DNA from 3 places in the Pseudomonas sp. microsymbiont 2 genome. Region 3 is predicted to be linked to each of the others. Evidence: predicted binding sites of a transcription regulator. Region 3 holds the regulator's gene; each other region holds the start of a gene.
The links. The regulator FliA, encoded in region 3, starts transcription of late flagellar genes. The targets are predictions, from matches to a motif close to CTAAAGTTTNNNNNNNNNNNGCCGNTAA.

Region 1 (5,783 bases), 1.1 Mb from region 3:
TCCACTCGTCCATCCGCGCCAGCACCTCGTCGCTGTGATGAATAGCGATCACCGGGCCTTCGGCCAGAGTGTTCAGCTCGCTGTCGGTGACGATGGTGGCCATCTCGATGATGACGTCGTTGTCCGGATCCAGGCCGGTCATTTCCAGATCGATCCAGATCAGGTTCTGTGGGTTCTGCATGAAAAGGCTCCTCGAATAGCCCGTCATATTAGCCTAGCGGGGCGGCTCGTGGGCGCGCCGTGCTAAACTGCCCGCCGTTTTCCTTCTGCCCCGCCGACACGGAACCCTCATGGCCAAACGCCAGCTCAACCGCCGCCAGAACTGGCGCATCGAAAAGATCCAGGGCGAACGCGCCGCCCGCGCCGCCAAACGCGAGCAGCACGTCCTGCAAGAGCTGGAGGGCGGCGACCTGGGGCCGGAACAACTGGGCCTGGTGATCGCCCACTTCGGCGTTCAGGTCGAAGTCGAAGCCCAGGACGGCGAGGTGGCCGGCCAGGTGTTCCGCTGCCACTTGCGGGCCAACCTGCCGGCCCTGGTCACCGGCGATCGAGTGGTCTGGCGCGCCGGCAACCAGGGGATCGGCGTGATCGTCGCGCAGATGCCGCGCAGCACCGAGCTGTGCCGCCCGAATAACCACGGCCAGCTCAAGCCGGTGGCGGCCAACGTCGATCTGATCGTCATCGTCTTCGCCCCTGCCCCCGAACCGCACCCCAACCTGATCGACCGCTACCTGGTCGCCGCCGAGCATGCCGGCATCCGACCGCTGCTGTTACTGAACAAGGCCGACCTGATCGATGACGAGAATGGCCCGACCCTCCAGGCGATGCTGGAGGTGTACCGCGGCCTGGGTTATCCACTGCTGGAAGTATCCGCCCACCACGGCGATGGCATGCAACGTCTGCAGCAGACGCTCGATGGCCATATCAGCGTGTTCGTCGGCCAGTCGGGCGTGGGCAAGTCCTCGCTGGTCAACAGCCTGTTGCCGGAGGCAGACACCCGCGTCGGCGGCCTGTCGGAATGGTCCGGCCAGGGCACGCACACCACCACCACCGCCCGCCTGTACCACTTCCCCAATGGCGGCGACCTGATCGACTCGCCGGGCATTCGCGAGTTCGGCCTGGTGCATGTCAGCCGCGACGATGTCGAAGACGGTTTCATCGAGTTTCGCGAGCTGATCGGCAACTGCCGCTTCCGCGACTGCAAGCACGACCGCGAGCCCGGCTGCGCATTGCTCAAGGCGCTGGAAGATGGCAGCGTCACCCAGCAGCGGATGAACAGCTATCGCTCGATCATCGCCAGCCTGCCGGAAGACACCTATTGACCAGATATGGCTGTAGGAATGCCTAACCCGCTCAAGTAGGAACCATCTGGTTTTTCGGTCGCCCATTGCCCCACCCTCGGCTTTCCTCGAAGGTCGTGCTTCAGCCTGGCAGGTCCTGCCGGCGAGGATCAGGGAGGACAATGCACATGCCGGTTTTCATCAGTTACCGCCACGACGAGCGACTCGACGCCTTCATTCTCAACGAGCGTCTGCTGCTCGAGGGCATTCCCACGCAACTGGTGCGCTTCGACGACGAAGGACAGACCTTCGACGACCTGCACGGCAGCTTCTGCCAGCAGATGACCGACGCCACCCACTGGGTCGGGATACTGCCACGCAACCATGGCGACGACTGGTGGACCGCCTGGCTGCTGGGGGCCGCGGCCATGGCGCATCGACGGGTGAGTTTCTATCACGCAGGCCCCGGCGAATTGCCGGGATACCTGGGCAAATGGCCGACGATGAGCAAGCGTGAGCATATCGACCTGTTCGTGCGGGCCTATCATGACGAGCAGACCTTTGGCCGGGCCATGGCCTCGATGAGCAGACGCGGGACGGTATCGGACAGGGACAACGCCGACTTCTTCCACGCCGACCTCAAGGCCAAGATCCGACGGGGCTTCTGAATGCCTTTCGCCGGCAAGCCAGCGGCCATAGGCCCGGCGAAAGGGCCGCAGGGCGGCCCCTGGCGCTTACTGGTCCTTGGCCTCGTCCATCTTCAGCACGCCATCCTCGAAGATATTCAGCTTCTGGCGCAGCTCGCGCGGCTGCATCGGCGTATCGGCCGGCGCCGCGCCAGCACCGGGCGCGGCACCCGCAGGCGGCGTGGACTCGGCCGGCGGCGCCTGCTCCGGCGTGCCTTGCTCACCTTCGATGGTGCGCTGCGCCTTCTTGGTCAGGACGATGATGTCGATGCGGCGGTTGACCGGATTGAACGGATTCGCCCGGTCGAACAGCGACGACGAGGCATAACCGACCACCCGCGCCACCTGCTCGTCCGGGTAGCCACCGGCGACCAGGGCCCGGCGCGCGGCGTTGGCGCGGTTGGCCGACAGCTCCCAGTTGCCGAAGTCGCCAGTGCCGGAGTACGGCTTGGCATCGGTGTGGCCGCTGATGCTGATCTTGTTCGGCACCGCCTTGATGGTGTCGGCCATGGCCAGCAGGATGTCCTCGAAGTACGGCTGCAGGCGCGCGCTGCCGAGGTCGAACATCGGCCGGTTCTCGGCGTCCATGATCTGGATGCGCAGGCCGTCCTGGGTGATCTCGAACAGGATCTGGTCCTTGAACTTCTGCAGCTGCGGGTTTTCCTCGACCTTGTTCTGCAGTTCCTGCAACAGCAGCTCCAGGCGCTCGCGCTCGACCTGCTCGGCCATGGTCTCGACCTTGTCCTTGTCCAGCTGAATGCTGGTGTCAGGGGTCGGTTCGGACTTCACTTCCGGGTTGATGGTCTTCTCTGGCGCCAGCTCAGGCGAGCCGCCAAGGTCGATGATGTAGGGCGTGCCGCTCTCGGAGAAACCGATCGGGTCCTTGAAATAGCCGGCGATGGCGATCTTCTGCTCGGGCGTGGCGGTGGAAAGCAGCCACAGCACGAGGAAGAACGCCATCATCGCCGTGGCGAAGTCGGCGAAGGCGATCTTCCAGGCCCCGCCATGGTGGCCGTCGCCAAAGCGCTTGACGCGCTTGACGATGATGGGCTGATTGTTCTCCATGGCTTAGCGACCGCGTACTGCTTGTTCCAGCTCGGCGAAGCTCGGACGGTGCTTCGGATACAGCACCTTGCGACCGAACTCCACCGCCAGCGATGGCGGCATGCCCGAGGCCGAGGCCACCAGCGACGCCTTGATGGCCTCGTAGACGTTCAGCTCTTCCTTGGCGTCATGGCGCAGGGCGTTGGCCAGCGGGCCAAAGAAGCCATAGGCGGCAAGAATACCGAAGAAGGTGCCGACCAGTGCCGCACCCACGTGCAGGCCGATGGACTTCTGGTCGCCGTCGCCCAGCGAGGCCATGGTCACCACGATGCCCAGCACCGCCGCGACGATACCGAACCCGGGCATGCCGTCGGCGATGCCGGTCACCGCATGGGAAGGGTGCTCCAGCTCTTCCTTCATGCTCAGCAGCTCCATGTCGAACAGGCCTTCGAGCTCATGGGGCGCCATGTTGCCGGTGGACATGATGCGCAGGTAGTCGCAGATGAACGCGGTCATGCGCTCGTCGTTCAGCACCGCGGGATATTTGGCGAAGATCGGGCTGGCCGCGGCGTCCTCGATGTCGCCCTCGATGGCCATCATGCCTTCGCGACGGCTCTTGTTGAGGATCTCGTAGACCAGACCCAGCACTTCCAGGTAGAAGGTGTGGGTGAAGCGGGTGCCGAACATCTTCAGCGACTTCTTGACCACATGCATGGTCATGTAGCCAGGGTTGGCCTGGAGGAACGCACCGAAGGCCGCACCACCGATGATCAGCACTTCGAACGGCTGGATCAGTGCCGCGATCTTGCCGTGGGAAAGCACGTAGCCGCCGAGCACGCTCGCGAATACGACGATGATGCCGATAATTTTAGCCATAAGTTGGAAGCACTTGCTGTCGTGGTCAGGGTAGGGAACGAGAGCCTTTAAACTCTTCTTCTACTTATCGGCAGAACTGCGCCAGACTATAGCCACTCATTGCGAAAAGCCAGTTCGGACTGATGTCAATATGCCAATTGAAACCAAGGTGCCAAGTCAGGTTCCGTCGAGTCTAGAGGCCTGGGTAAAGCTGCTCGACGGGATTCGAGTACCCGTGCCGAAAGACAGCCACGACCGTGTTCTACAGGCCATCAACGACAGCCGCCGCTCCCTGCGCGACATCGCCGAACTGATGCAGGACAGCCCTGCGCTGGTGCTCTGTGTGCTGCGCGAGGCCAACCACCCGGCCAACGCCAGCCTGGCGGAGCCTGCCGAAAGCCTGGAAATCGCCCTCAACCGTCTGGGGCTGACCCGCACCAGCCAGTTGCTGGCGCGCCTGCCGTCGATACCCGCCGACGAGATCCCACCGGTGCTGCGCCAGTTCCTGCTGATCAGCCAGCACGCCACCCAGCAGGCCAACGGTCTGTTCGCCAACCGCCTGGCGCGGCTGTGGCAGGAAATCCACTGGGGGAGCCTGCTGTTCCTCTCGCCGCTGTGGCCGCTGGCCCTGGCCTACCCCAGGCTGCTGGACACCTGGGAGCTGCGGGTCATCCACAAGGGCGAGGAAGCCGCCGAGGTCGAACGGGAACTGTTCGGCGTGCGCCTCATGCAACTGTGCCAGGCCATGGCCGAGCACTGGCGCTTGCCCGAGTGGGTGACCCAAGGCTACCGACTGCTGATGGACGAACGCGAGCAACTGGCCCAGGTATTGAGCATTGCCCGTGAACAGGACCCGCTGGTCCAGCAGCAGCGCCTGGACGACGCACCGGCCCTGCGCCGCTGGTTCAACCAGCCCCCCAACACCGTGCTGCTGGCCAACGGCCTGGCCCTGGCCGCCCAGGTGGGCTGGGACAACCCGCACCTGCTGCGCTGGCAATTGCTCACTGCGCTGTACCTGCAGACCACCCTGGACGACGTCCAGCAACAGGTCCACCAGCAGGCCGCGGCCAGTGCCCGCCACCACGCCCGCCATGCGCTGTTCCACCCGGCCGAGGCATTGATCTGGCCCTGGCACCAGCGCCGACCGCACCCGGACATGCTCACGCCGCCCCCCCCCAGCACCGAAGACCTCGGTCGCTGGCGCGCGCTGTGCCAGGAGTTGCTGGTACAGCCCAGCCCGTTCAGCAACGCCGTGCACCTGGCCACCCAGGCCCGCGACGCCCTGCTGGCCTGCGGCATGCAGCGCATCATGCTGCTGAGCCTGGACAAGGCCACCGACTACCTGCGCGTGCAGCAGACCGCCGGCCTGCCGCGAGAGGCCGCCGCGATGGCATTGCCCGTCGTACAGAACAAATTGTTGCAAAAGTTGATGGCAAAAGCCGGGCAACTGCGCCTGACGCCCGACAACCACGCCCAGTTCAGCGCCCTGCTGCCAGCACCGCTGCGCGCCTTCTTCCGCAGCGAGCACCTGCTGCTGCGCTCGCTGGCGGTAGGCGACCAGGTGCTGATGCTGGCGGTGGCCGACCAGAGCGGCAAACCACTGGCCGATGTCAGCGTGCAGGCGTTCGGCAAGACCGCGCAATGCGTGGAGCGCGCCCTGGCCGTGTTTGCCACCCGCAATGCCTGACCCTTGCGCTACAATCGCCCCTCTTTCCACCCTGGAGAACGTGGATGACTGACTTTTCCGGCCTGCCCCTGGTGATCGAAGCCGAGGACCTGCAGCCGCGCCTGGATTCGCCAAGGCTGATCCTGGTCGACCTGACCAGCGCCAACCGTTATGGCAGTGGGCATATTCCCGGGGCCCGTTTCGTCGACCCGAAGCGAACCCAGTTGGGCCAGCCCCCGGCACCCGGCCTGC
Region 2 (5,783 bases), 1.4 Mb from region 3:
GCCACTTGGTGGTGACCATGGTTTCCTGGGCGCTGATCGGCCATACGGTGAACACGATCATGTGATCGCCCATGCAGTGGTTCCACGAGTGCGGCAGGTGCAGGATGCGCATCGAGCCCAGGTCAGGGTTCTTGATACGGCCCATCAGCTTTTTGCATGCCACCTTGCCGTCCATGGTCATCGACACGGTGCCCTTGAGCAGCGGCATGCGCACGATGCGGTTACGCAGGCCATGGCTCTTGTGCAGGTACGGGATCTTCTCGGCTTCCCAGGCAGCAGCCGAGGCGGCGACGTGGTCCTTGAATTCCTGGCTGGCGCGGGGGTCTTCGGTGTCGTCCCATTCCAGCAGGGTCTTGAGCAACTCGGGGTGCGAACCGTTGCAGTGGTAGCACTCGCGGTTGTTCTCCAGCACCAGCTTCCAGTTGGCCTTTTCCATCAAGGTGGTCTGCACCGCCACCTTGGTGTTCTCCATGTCGTACGGTTCCATGTAGTGGTCGAGGGTCGCCAGGAATTCGTCGATGGCCGGCGGGTTCTGCGCCAGGCTGATGAAGATGTAGCCACCGGCGACCTTCACGTGCACAGGCTTCAGGCCGTACTGGTTCATGTCGAAGTCGGCGCCCATCTCGGTGCCGGCGAACAGCAGGCGGCCGTCGAGCTCGTAGGTCCACTGGTGGTATGGGCAGACCAGCTTGGCCACCTTGCCCTTTTCGCTGACGCACAGGCGCGAGCCACGATGGCGGCAGACGTTGTGGAAGGCATGCACCTTACCTTCCGCGCCACGCACCACGATGATCGGGTTCTTGCCGATCTGCAGGGTGAGGTAGTTGCCCTTGGCCGGGATCTCGCTGACCAGGCCGGCGATCAGCCATTCCTTGTGGAAGATCTCCTGCATGTCGATCTGGAACAGGCGTTCGTCGCTGTAGAACGGTTGCGGCAGCGAGAAGGTGCGCTCGCGGGTCTGCAGCATCTCGGCGGTGGCCTTGCGTGCAGGTTCCAGTGGATCGCCCAGGCTCAGGGTTGCGGTGACGTCCATCGTGTGGTTCCTCGGGGCCGCGTGCGGCCGGCAAAAGGTGGCTAATCGTTGTTTTTGTGCCGCAAGGCTGCTGGTGGTCAAACAGCGTGTTGTTTTGCCGAGAGTGTGCGTTCGGGCACTGAAATGGCCATGTCCACGGGCGACATGGCCGATTCGAATTCCGACGCGCCAACCCCCGTAGCGCGGGGCTGGTCGCGATAAGCACGCCGATGTCGCGGATGGGAATGTACAAGGCCTGCGGCTTGCGCATTATCGGAGCCATAAGAAAGGCCGACCGTCGGCTGCTGGAGATGAACATGTCCGATACCTTCCTCAATCCGGTCACCACCCAGACCTGGGCCAATGGCCGCCACATCGTGCGCTGCGTCAAGGTCATCCAGGAGACCTGGGACGTGCGCACCTTCTGCTTCATGGCCGACCAGCCGATCATGTTCTTCTTCAAGCCCGGGCAGTTCGTCACCCTGGAGCTTGAGATCGAAGGCCGGCCCGTGATGCGCTCGTACACCATCTCCAGCTCGCCGTCGGTGCCCTACAGCTTCTCGATCACCGTCAAGCGCGTGCCGGGCGGGCTGGTGTCCAACTTCCTCCATGACACCATGCACGAAGGCGCCGAGCTGCCGGTGCATGGGCCGGTGGGGCTGTTCAACGCCATCGACTTTCCGGCGCCCAAGACCCTCTACCTGTCGGGCGGCGTCGGTATCACCCCGGTGATGTCCATGGCCCGCTGGTTCTACGACACCAACGCCAACGTCGACATGGTGTTCGTGCACAGTGCCCGCTCGCCCAAGGACATCATCTTCCACCGCGAACTGGAGCAGATGGCCTCGCGCATTCCCAACTTCAGCCTGCACATCGTCTGCGAGAAGCATGGCCTGGGCGAACCGTGGGCGGGATATCGCGGCTACCTGAACCAGCGCCTGATGGAGCTGATCGCCCCGGACTACCTGGAGCGCATCATCTTCTGCTGCGGCCCGACGCCCTACATGAACGCGGTCAAGCGCATGCTCGAGGCGGTCGGCTTCGACATGAAGAACTACCACGAGGAGTCATTCGGCGCGACGCCGCCGGAAGCCAAGGCCGATGCGGTGGAGCACGCCGAGCAGGCCGCCGACGCGCCGGAAGTGGATGTGGCCGACCTCAACCTGGTGGAGTTCGTCGGCAGCGACAAGAGCATCCGTGTGGCCCCGGGCGAGACCGTGCATGCGGCGGCGGCCAAGGTCGGGCTGATGATTCCCAAGGCGTGCGGCATGGGTATCTGTGGCACCTGCAAGGTGCTCAAGCTCGGCGGCGAGGTGGAGATGGAGCACAACGGCGGGATCACCGAGGAAGATGAGGCCGAGGGCTACATCCTTTCGTGCTGCAGCGTGCCGAAGGGGGATGTGCGGATCGAGTATTGATCTGAGCGTGCAGGGGGCTGCTACGCAGCCCATCGCGACACAAGGCCGCTCCCACAGATACAGCGCAAGATTGTAGGTTGCGCTTTACCTGTGGGAGCGGCCTTGTGCCGCGAAAGGGCCGTAAAGCGGCCCCAGCTTTTTCAGGTACGGAAGCGGGCTACCAGGCTGTTCAGATCCACCGCCAGGCGCGACAGCTCGGCACTCGCCGCGCTGGTCTGATGCGCCCCGGTGGCGCTCTGCACCGACAGGTCGTTGATGTTCACCAGGTTGCGGTCCACCTCGCGGGCCACCTGGGCCTGCTCTTCGGCGGCGCTGGCGATCACCAGGTTGCGCTCGTTGATCTGCGCCACCGCGCCGGCGATGGTGTCCAGCGCCAGGCCGGCGCCGCGGGCGATGTTCAGGGTCGACTCGGCGCGCTCGGTGCTGGTGCGCATCGAGTCGACGGCCTGCTCGGTGCCGCCCTGGATGCTGCCGATCATTCGCTCGATCTCGCTGGTGGACTGCTGGGTGCGGTGGGCCAGGGCGCGCACCTCGTCGGCGACCACGGCGAAGCCACGACCGGCCTCGCCGGCGCGGGCGGCCTCGATGGCGGCGTTGAGCGCCAGCAGGTTGGTCTGGTCGGCCAGCCCACGGATCACATCCAGTACCTTGCCGATATCGCGGGACTGTTCGGCCAGGTGGGTGATCAGCTTGGCGGTGGCCTGCACATCGCCGCTCATGCGCTCGATGGCGCCGACGGTCTCCATCACCAGGTCACGGCCATCGCCGGCCGAGCGGCTGGCTTCGCTGGAGGCCTCGGAGGTGCTCACCGCGTTGCGCGCCACTTCCTCGACCGCGCTGGTCATCTCGGTGACGGCGGTGGCGGCCTGCTCGATCTCGTTGTTCTGCTGCTGCAGGCCACGGGCGCTCTCGTCGGTGACGCTGTTCAGCTCTTCGGCGGCGGAGGCCAGCTGGGTGGCGGAGCCGGCGATCAGTTGCAGGGTGTCGCGCAGCTTGTCCTGCATCTTGGCCATGGCCTTGAGCAGCCGCGCCGCCTCGTCGGTGCCTTCGGCGTGGATGTTGTGAGTCAGGTCGCCCTCGGCGATCTGTTCGGCGGCTTGCAGCGCCTCGTCGATGGGTTTGACGATGCTGCGGGTGAGCAGGAAGGCGAACAGCAGGGTCAGCACCGTGGCGGCCAGCAGCAGGCCGATCACCAGGGCGAAGGCGCCGCTGTACTGGGCGGCGGCCTGGGCGTTGGTGGCGCTGGTCTGGTCGGTGTTGATGCGCACCAAAGTGTCCATGACCTTGTTGATCTGCTCTGAGTTGGCCAGCAGGTCGCGGTTGAGCAGGTCGCGCAGCGCGTCCAGATCGCCACTTTGGCTCAGGCTGCGCATGCGTGCTTCGAGCTGTCGGTACTGGTTGAGCAGCACGCCATACTGGTCGAAGGCGGCTTTCTCATCGGCGGCGGTCACCAGTGGCTCGTAGGTGCGGCGAGCCTTGTCGATCTGCGCGTTGCGTTCGTCCAGCAGGCGCAGGGTGTCCTGCTGGGTGGCCGGCTCGCGGTTGAGCAGCAGGCGGTAGGACAGGGTGCGCAGGCGCAGGTTGAGTGCGGTCAGTTCATCGAGGGTCTTGATGCTGGGCACGCTGACTTCTTCGATGGTCACGCCGGCCTGGCGGATGTTGCCCATCTGGATCAGCGAGAACACGCCCAGACCCAGCATCAGCAGACCGATCACGGCGAACCCGAGCAACGCGCGCGGCGCGATATTCATATTGCGTAAGGACATGGAGGCGGTTCCCAAGGCAGAGGAGGTGCCGCGATCCATGCGACGGAAGAAGACCTGCCTGCCTATCGGTCGTGACCGGCAAGTCTTGAGTCCGTAATGCAAAAATTGTGAGGCAGCTAACTATTTTCCTGACCAGCGGTTGATCCAGGTCGGAACAAGGGGGCTGATCCTGGGTCAACCTGAACCAGGCAAAAACCTTTTGAATCCGATATTTAATGGCGGGGGCGCAGGTTTTTCCTTATCGTGTGCGCCCTTTGCAACAACCCGAGATAGACGCATGTTGGAAACTTCCCTGAATCAACTCGAGCAACTGGTCAGCGACCTGATGCACAAGAACGCGCAACTGGCCGAGCACAACGCCAGCCTCAGCCAGGAATTGGCCCAGGCCAAGGAAGAGAACGACAGCCTGCAGTTGTCGCTGATGGAGCAGGAAGAGAAGCACGGCGCCACCGCCGCACGCATCCAGGCCCTGGTCGAGCGCGCCAGCGCCGGTGTCGTGAACGCATGAGACTGCAAGCGCAGCCGGTCAACGTCGTGTCCATCCTCGGCAACGACTATTCGCTGAAGGCCCCCGCGGGCCAGGAAGACACCCTGAACCAGGCCGTGCGCATGCTCAATGTCGCCCTGGCCGAGACCAAGCGCCAGTTCCCGACCCTGATCGGCGACAAGCTACTGGTGCTGGCCGCCCTGAACCTGTGCTCCAAGCAGATCGAACTGCAGCGTGAGCACGACCGCACCCTCGAGCGTACCCAGGCGCAGATCGACGCCACCGTCGATGCCATCAGCCGGACCATCGGCGACCAGTAAAGCGCTCAAGCATCCCCTGTGGGAGCGGGTTTACCCGCGAAGACGTCGGTGAAGCCACCCTCGTCTTCGCGGGTAAACCCGCTCCCACAGTCGTTTGGTACTGTCGCAGATCACTGGAATAACTGGATACTTAAGTGTATACACTTCCCGAAAAACAATAATGATCGGGGAGTGGAACATGCGCATCTGGCGGCGGAGCATCCAGTGGCAACTGATCGCAAGCATGGGCGCCGCCCTGCTGGCGAGCATTCTGGTGGTGGTGGCGATCTACACGATGGCGCTCAACCGCCTCACCGAACGCTACCTGGTGGATACCGCGCTGCCGGCCAGCGTCGAGGCAATGCGCAACGATATCGAGCGCATGCTCGGCCAGCCGCTGGTGGCGGCGGCTGATATCGCCGGCAACACCCTCCTGCGTGACTGGTTGGCCGCTGGTGAAGCCCCGGCCGAGCTGCCGCGTTTCATCGAGTACCTGGACGCGGCCAAGCAGCGCAACCATGCCTTCACCACCCTGTTCGCCTCGACCGTCAGCGGCCACTACTACAACGAGAAGGGGCTGGACCGCACCCTCAGCCGCGCCAATCCCAAGGACTCGTGGTTCTACGGCTACATCGACAGTGGCGCCGAGCGTTTCATCAACATCGATATCGACGGCTCGACCGGCGAGTTGGCGCTGTTCATCGACTATCGGGTCGAGAAGGACGGCCAGTTGGTCGGCGTGGCCGGCATGGGCCTGCGCATGACCGAACTGTCGAAGCTGATCCACGACTTCAGCTTCGG
Region 3 (5,783 bases):
GGGCTCCGATGCCGCCATCATCGGCAACCGGCGCATCGCCGGCGGTGTCGAACTGACGGCCGCGCTGGACTACAAGCTGTCCGCCCTGGCCCCGCGTGTGCCCAACGTCGAGCTCGAGGACGAGCTGCGCAAGACGCAGTCGCGCATCGTCACCGCCCAGGCCGAACTGAGTGGGCGCAGCGAGGCCAGCGAGGGTAACCGACAGCTGTTCGCCGGCCAGTCGCTGACCGCCGCCGAGCCGCTGATCGAGCCGCATGCCGATGAGCCCGCGCCAGCGTCGACGCCTGTGGCGGCGCCGGTCGATCCGCGCCTGTTCGATGCCATGCGCAGCGAGCTCAATGGCCTGCGCGAACTGCTCGAAGTACAGCTGGGCTCGCTGGCCTGGGGTCAGTTGCAGGGCAGCAAGCCGCAACAGGCCAACCTCTGGCGTCGCCTGCAGCGCCTGGGTCTGTCCGGTGGGCTGGCTCGCGAGCTGCTCGACCTGACTGCGGGAATAGAAGAGCCGCGCCATGCCTGGCGCATGGTTCTGGCGCACCTGGCACGGATGATCGAGGTGCCCGAGATCGAACCGATCGAGGAGGGCGGGGTGATCGCCATGGTCGGCCCGGCCGGCATGGGCAAGACCACCACCCTGGCCAAGCTGGCCGCGCGCTACGTGCTCAAGTACGGCGCAAGCAACCTGGCGTTGGTCAGCATGGACAGTTTCCGCATTGGCGCCCAGGAGCAGCTCAAGACCCTGGGGCGCATCCTCAACGTGCCGGTCACCTACGTCGATCCGGGCGAGTCCCTGGCCCAGGCGCTGGAGCCGCTGCTGCGCAAGCGCGTGGTGCTGATCGACACCGCCGGCCTGCAGGCCAGCGACCCGGCCCTGCGCATGCAGCTGGAAACCCTGGCCGGACGTGGCATCGCCGCCAAGAACTACCTGGTGCTGGCGACCACCAGCCAGAAGCAGGTGCTCACCGCCGCCTACCACAGCTACAAGCGCTGTGGCCTGGCCGGGTGCATCCTGACCAAGCTCGATGAGACGGCTTGCCTCGGCGAAGTGCTGAGCCTGGCCATCAGTCATGAATTGCCGGTGGCCTATCTGACCGATGGGCCGCGCATTCCTGACGACCTGCAGCTGCCACGCAAGCACCAGCTGGTGAGCCGTGCGGTCAGCGTGCAGTTGCAGGACGAGCCCAGCGACGAGGCCATGGCCGACATGTTCGCTGATCTCTACCACAACCCTGGCAAGCGCGCGGGTTGAAGGTGAATACTGTGCAAAGTACCTACATCATGGGGTTGCCCGGCCTGTACGTGGCCTTGAGTGTTCAGCCCCTCATGTGGCCTGGGTCCAAGCGAGACAAGGTAAAGAACAGACATGGGTAGCATGCATCCCGTACAGGTAATCGCCGTGACCGGCGGCAAGGGTGGCGTCGGCAAGACCAACGTTTCAGTGAACCTGTCGCTGGCGCTAGCCGAGCTCGGCCGTCGGGTCATGTTGCTGGACGCCGACCTGGGCCTGGCCAATGTCGACGTTCTGTTGGGGCTCACGCCCAAACGCACCCTCGCCGACGTCATCGAGGGCCGCTGCGAGCTGCGTGATGTGCTGCTGCAGGGGCCCGGCGGTGTGCGCATCGTGCCTGCGGCCTCGGGCACGCAGAGCATGGTGCACCTGGCGCCTGCGCAGCATGCCGGCCTGATCCAGGCCTTCAGCGACATCGGCGACAACCTCGATGTGCTGGTGATCGACACCGCCGCGGGCATCGGCGAATCGGTGGTCAGCTTCGTGCGCGCCGCGCAGGAAGTGCTGCTGGTGGTGTGCGACGAGCCGACCTCGATCACCGATGCCTACGCCCTGATCAAGCTGCTCAACCGCGATTACGGGATGAATCGATTCCGTGTGCTGGCCAACATGGCCCAGAGCCCGCAGGAGGGCCGCAACCTCTTCGCCAAGTTGACCAAGGTCACGGACCGCTTCCTCGACGTCGCCCTACAATACGTCGGCGCCGTGCCTTACGACGAATGTGTGCGCAAGGCGGTGCAGAAGCAGCGGGCGGTCTATGAAGCCTTCCCTCGGTCCAAGTGCGCGCTGGCCTTCAAGGCCATCGCGCAGAAGGTCGACAGCTGGCCGCTGCCTGCCAACCCGCGCGGTCACCTTGAATTCTTCGTCGAGCGCCTGGTGCAGCCCACCAGTGCAGGGCCCGTCCTATGAGTGCGAGCGGTTTCAAGATGTACAGCAAGGCGTCCAAGGATGCTCAGTACGAGCTGATCGAACGCTACGCGCCGCTGGTCAAGCGTATCGCCTATCACCTGCTGGCGCGCCTGCCGGCCAATGTCCAGGTGGAAGACCTGATCCAGGCCGGCATGATTGGCCTGCTGGAAGTCGCCAACAAGTACGACGCCAGCAAGGGCGCCAGCTTCGAGACCTACGCCGGCATCCGCATTCGCGGCGCCATGCTCGACGAGGTGCGCAAGGGGGACTGGGCGCCGCGTTCGGTCCATCGCAATACGCGCATGGTCAGCGATGCGATTCGTTGTGTCGAAGCAAAGACGGGGCGCGACGCTAAAGATCACGAAGTTGCTGCCGAACTCCAATTGAGTCTCGATGATTACTACGGGATTCTGAACGACACCTTGGGCAGTCGCCTGTTTAGTTTCGACGACTTGCTGCAGGACGGCGAACACGAGGGGCTGCACGAGGACGGCGCCAGCGGCCAGCTGGAGCCATCGCGGGACCTGGAGGACGAGCGCTTCCAGGCCGCGCTGGCCGATGCCATCGCCAACCTGCCGGAGCGCGAGCGTCTGGTGCTGGCGCTGTACTACGACGAAGAGCTGAACCTCAAGGAAATCGGTGAGGTGCTGGGGGTCAGCGAATCGCGTGTCAGCCAACTGCACAGCCAGTGCGCGGCGCGCCTGCGCAGCCGTCTGGGTGAGTGGCGGGCGCGTTGAGCCAAGGTTCGCTGCAGTCGTTTTTTGTGGTGCCGAATTGATTGACTGCGCGCTCGGCGCCGAGCGCGTTTAAGACTGCTTGGAGGTCTAATTGAACAAAGACATGAAAATCCTCATCGTTGACGATTTTTCGACGATGCGGCGGATCATCAAGAACCTGTTGCGTGACCTGGGCTTCACCAACACCTCGGAAGCCGACGATGGCAATACCGCGCTGCCGATGCTCGAGAGCGGGCACTTCGATTTCCTGGTAACCGACTGGAACATGCCTGGTATGTCCGGTATCGAGTTGCTGCGCAAGGTCCGCGCCGACGAGCGACTGAAGCACCTGCCGGTGTTGATGGTCACCGCCGAGGCCAAGCGCGAGCAGATCATCGAAGCGGCCCAGGCCGGGGTCAACGGCTACGTGGTCAAGCCTTTCACCGCCCAGGTGCTGAAAGAAAAGATCGAGAAGATCTTCGAGCGCGTCAACGGCTGAGTCATGTCAGGGGGCGCCATGGAGTCACAGAACAACTCTCTGGGTGAGTTTGAATCAACCCTGAAGAAGCATGCCCAGGAACTGGTCGAGAGCCTCGAGCGTGGCCGTTTCGGCGAAGCCGTGCAGCTTATCCACCAGCTGAACCAGACCCGCGATCGCGGTCTGTACCAGGAGGTGGGCAAGCTGACCCGCGAGCTGCACAGCGCGATCGTCAGCTTCCAGATCGACCCGGCGATGCCGCAGGCCGAGGAAGTCTCGCAGATCACCGATGCGACCGAGCGACTCTCGTATGTGGTTCGTCTCACCGAGGGCGCCGCCAACCGCACCATGGACCTGGTGGAGGAGAGCACCCCGGTGCTCAACGAGCTGGCCACCGAGGCGCAGAACCTGTCCGCCGACTGGCAGCGCTTCATGCGCCGCGAGGTGGCGGCGCCGGAATTCCGCGAGCTGGTCAAGCGCGTCGACGGTTTCCTGGCGCACAGCGCCGAAGGCAATCGCAAGGTTGCCGGCCACCTCAACGACATTCTGCTGGCTCAGGACTATCAGGACCTGACCGGCCAGGTAATCAAGCGGGTTACCGCGCTGGTTACCGAAGTAGAAAGCAATCTGCTCAAGCTCGTGCTGATGGCCAGTCAGGTCGACCGCTTTGCCGGGATCGAACATGACCACCAGCAGCTGCGTGCTGAAAAAGATCAAGAAAAACATCCGACTCGGGGTGAAGGTCCGCAGATTCATGCCGATAAGCGTGAAGACGTCGTATCCGGTCAGGACGATGTCGACGATCTGCTGTCCAGCCTGGGTTTTTAAGGAGCACGTTTAATGAGCTTCGGCGCCGATGAAGAAATCCTCCAGGATTTCCTGGTAGAAGCCGGCGAAATCCTCGAGCAACTGTCCGAGCAACTGGTCGAGCTGGAAAGCCGGCCCGATGACGCGGACCTGCTCAATGCGATTTTCCGCGGTTTCCACACTGTAAAAGGGGGCGCCGGCTTCCTTCAGCTCAACGAGCTGGTGGAGTGCTGCCATATCGCCGAGAACGTGTTCGACATCCTGCGCAAAGGTGAACGCCGGGTCGACGCGGAGTTGATGGACGTGGTGCTCGAGGCGCTCGACACGGTCAACAGCATGTTCGGCCAGGTGCGCGAGCGCAGCGACGTCACCCCTGCCACGCCTGAGCTGCTGGCGGCGCTGGCGCGCCTGGCCGAGCCAGGAGGCGCCGAAGCCCCGGCAGCGGTGGCCGAGGTCGCGCCGGTGAGCGAGCCTGCCGCCGAGCCGGATATCACCGACACCGAGTTCGAACAGCTGCTCGACTCCCTCGATGCGGTCAAGGCCGAGGCCGCTGTTCACGAGCAGATGCTGGGTGAGACCGTCAGCGGCAATGCGGACGAGATCACCGATGCCGAGTTCGAATCGCTGCTCGACCAGTTGCATGGCAAGGGCCAGTTCTCTGCGCAAACCGCCGTCGGCGAAGCCGCTGCTGCGGCGCCCTCCAGCGACGAGATCACCGACGACGAATTCGAGTCGCTGCTCGACCAATTGCATGGCAAGGGCACGTTCGCCGTCGATGCGCTGCCGGGCGCCGTGGCGCCTGCGGCGAGCGCCGCGCCGGCTGCGGCCGACGAGAACATCACCGAACACGAGTTCGAGGCGCTGCTGGATCAGCTGCACGGCAAGGGCAAGTTCTCCGGTGACGCTGTCGCCGCCGAAGCGCCTGTCGCCGCGGTGGCCGCCGCGCCGAAGGCCGAGGTCAAGCCTGTCGCCAAGCCGGCTCCCGCGCCTGCGGCCGCCAAACCCGCCGCCGCGCCCCGTGCCCCGGCCCCCAGCGCCGACAAGCATGGCGCCAGCGAGGCGGAAACCACGGTGCGCGTCGATACCGCGCGCCTGGATGAGATCATGAACATGGTCGGCGAACTGGTGCTGGTGCGTAACCGCCTGGTGCGCCTGGGCCTGAACAGCGGCGACGAGGCCATGTCCAAGGCCGTGTCGAACCTCGACGTAGTCACCGCCGACCTGCAGACCGCGGTGATGAAGACCCGCATGCAGCCGATCAAGAAGGTCTTCGGGCGCTTCCCGCGCCTGGTGCGCGACCTCGCCCGGCAGTTGAAGAAAGAGATCAATCTGGAGCTGGTCGGCGAAGAAACCGACCTGGACAAGAACCTTGTCGAGGCGCTGGCCGACCCGCTGGTGCACCTGGTGCGCAACGCCGTCGACCATGGCGTCGAGATGCCGGACGAGCGCGAAGCTTCCGGCAAGGCCCGCACGGGCCGGGTGGTGCTGTCCGCCGAGCAGGAGGGCGACCACATCCTGCTGTCGATCTCCGACGACGGCAAGGGCATGGACCCGAGCGTGCTGCGCGCCAAGGCCGTGGAAAAGGGCC

Region 1: motA (flagellar motor stator protein MotA) is a predicted target of FliA. The motif match lies at 3,951-3,978, and genes of this name have one in related genera.
Region 2: ACYUME_RS24695 (methyl-accepting chemotaxis protein) is a predicted target of FliA. The motif match lies at 4,259-4,286, and genes of this name have one in related genera.

Annotation. Positions count from the first base shown of each region.
Region 1 covers NZ_CM139112.1:5,241,155-5,246,937, forward strand. Annotated here, with positions in the region: gene orn (oligoribonuclease) at 1-181, opposite strand, end outside; gene rsgA (small ribosomal subunit biogenesis GTPase RsgA) at 291-1,322, shown strand; gene ACYUME_RS23630 (molecular chaperone Tir) at 1,469-1,948, shown strand; gene motB (flagellar motor protein MotB) at 2,015-3,031, opposite strand; gene motA (flagellar motor stator protein MotA) at 3,035-3,886, opposite strand; gene ACYUME_RS23645 (HDOD domain-containing protein) at 4,017-5,552, shown strand; gene ACYUME_RS23650 (rhodanese-like domain-containing protein) at 5,597-5,783, shown strand, end outside.
Region 2 covers NZ_CM139112.1:5,505,203-5,510,985, reverse strand. Annotated here, with positions in the region: gene gbcA (glycine-betaine demethylase subunit GbcA) at 1-1,033, opposite strand, end outside; gene gbcB (glycine-betaine demethylase subunit GbcB) at 1,330-2,430, shown strand; gene ACYUME_RS24695 (methyl-accepting chemotaxis protein) at 2,571-4,196, opposite strand; gene ACYUME_RS24690 (hypothetical protein) at 4,474-4,704, shown strand; gene ACYUME_RS24685 (cell division protein ZapA) at 4,701-5,003, shown strand; partial or broken gene ACYUME_RS24680 (HAMP domain-containing protein) at 5,164-5,783, shown strand, end outside.
Region 3 covers NZ_CM139112.1:4,110,786-4,116,568, reverse strand. Annotated here, with positions in the region: gene flhF (flagellar biosynthesis protein FlhF) at 1-1,246, shown strand, start outside; gene fleN (flagellar synthesis regulator FleN) at 1,361-2,194, shown strand; gene fliA (RNA polymerase sigma factor FliA) at 2,191-2,931, shown strand; gene ACYUME_RS18425 (chemotaxis response regulator CheY) at 3,035-3,409, shown strand; gene ACYUME_RS18420 (protein phosphatase CheZ) at 3,428-4,216, shown strand; gene ACYUME_RS18415 (chemotaxis protein CheA) at 4,229-5,783, shown strand, end outside.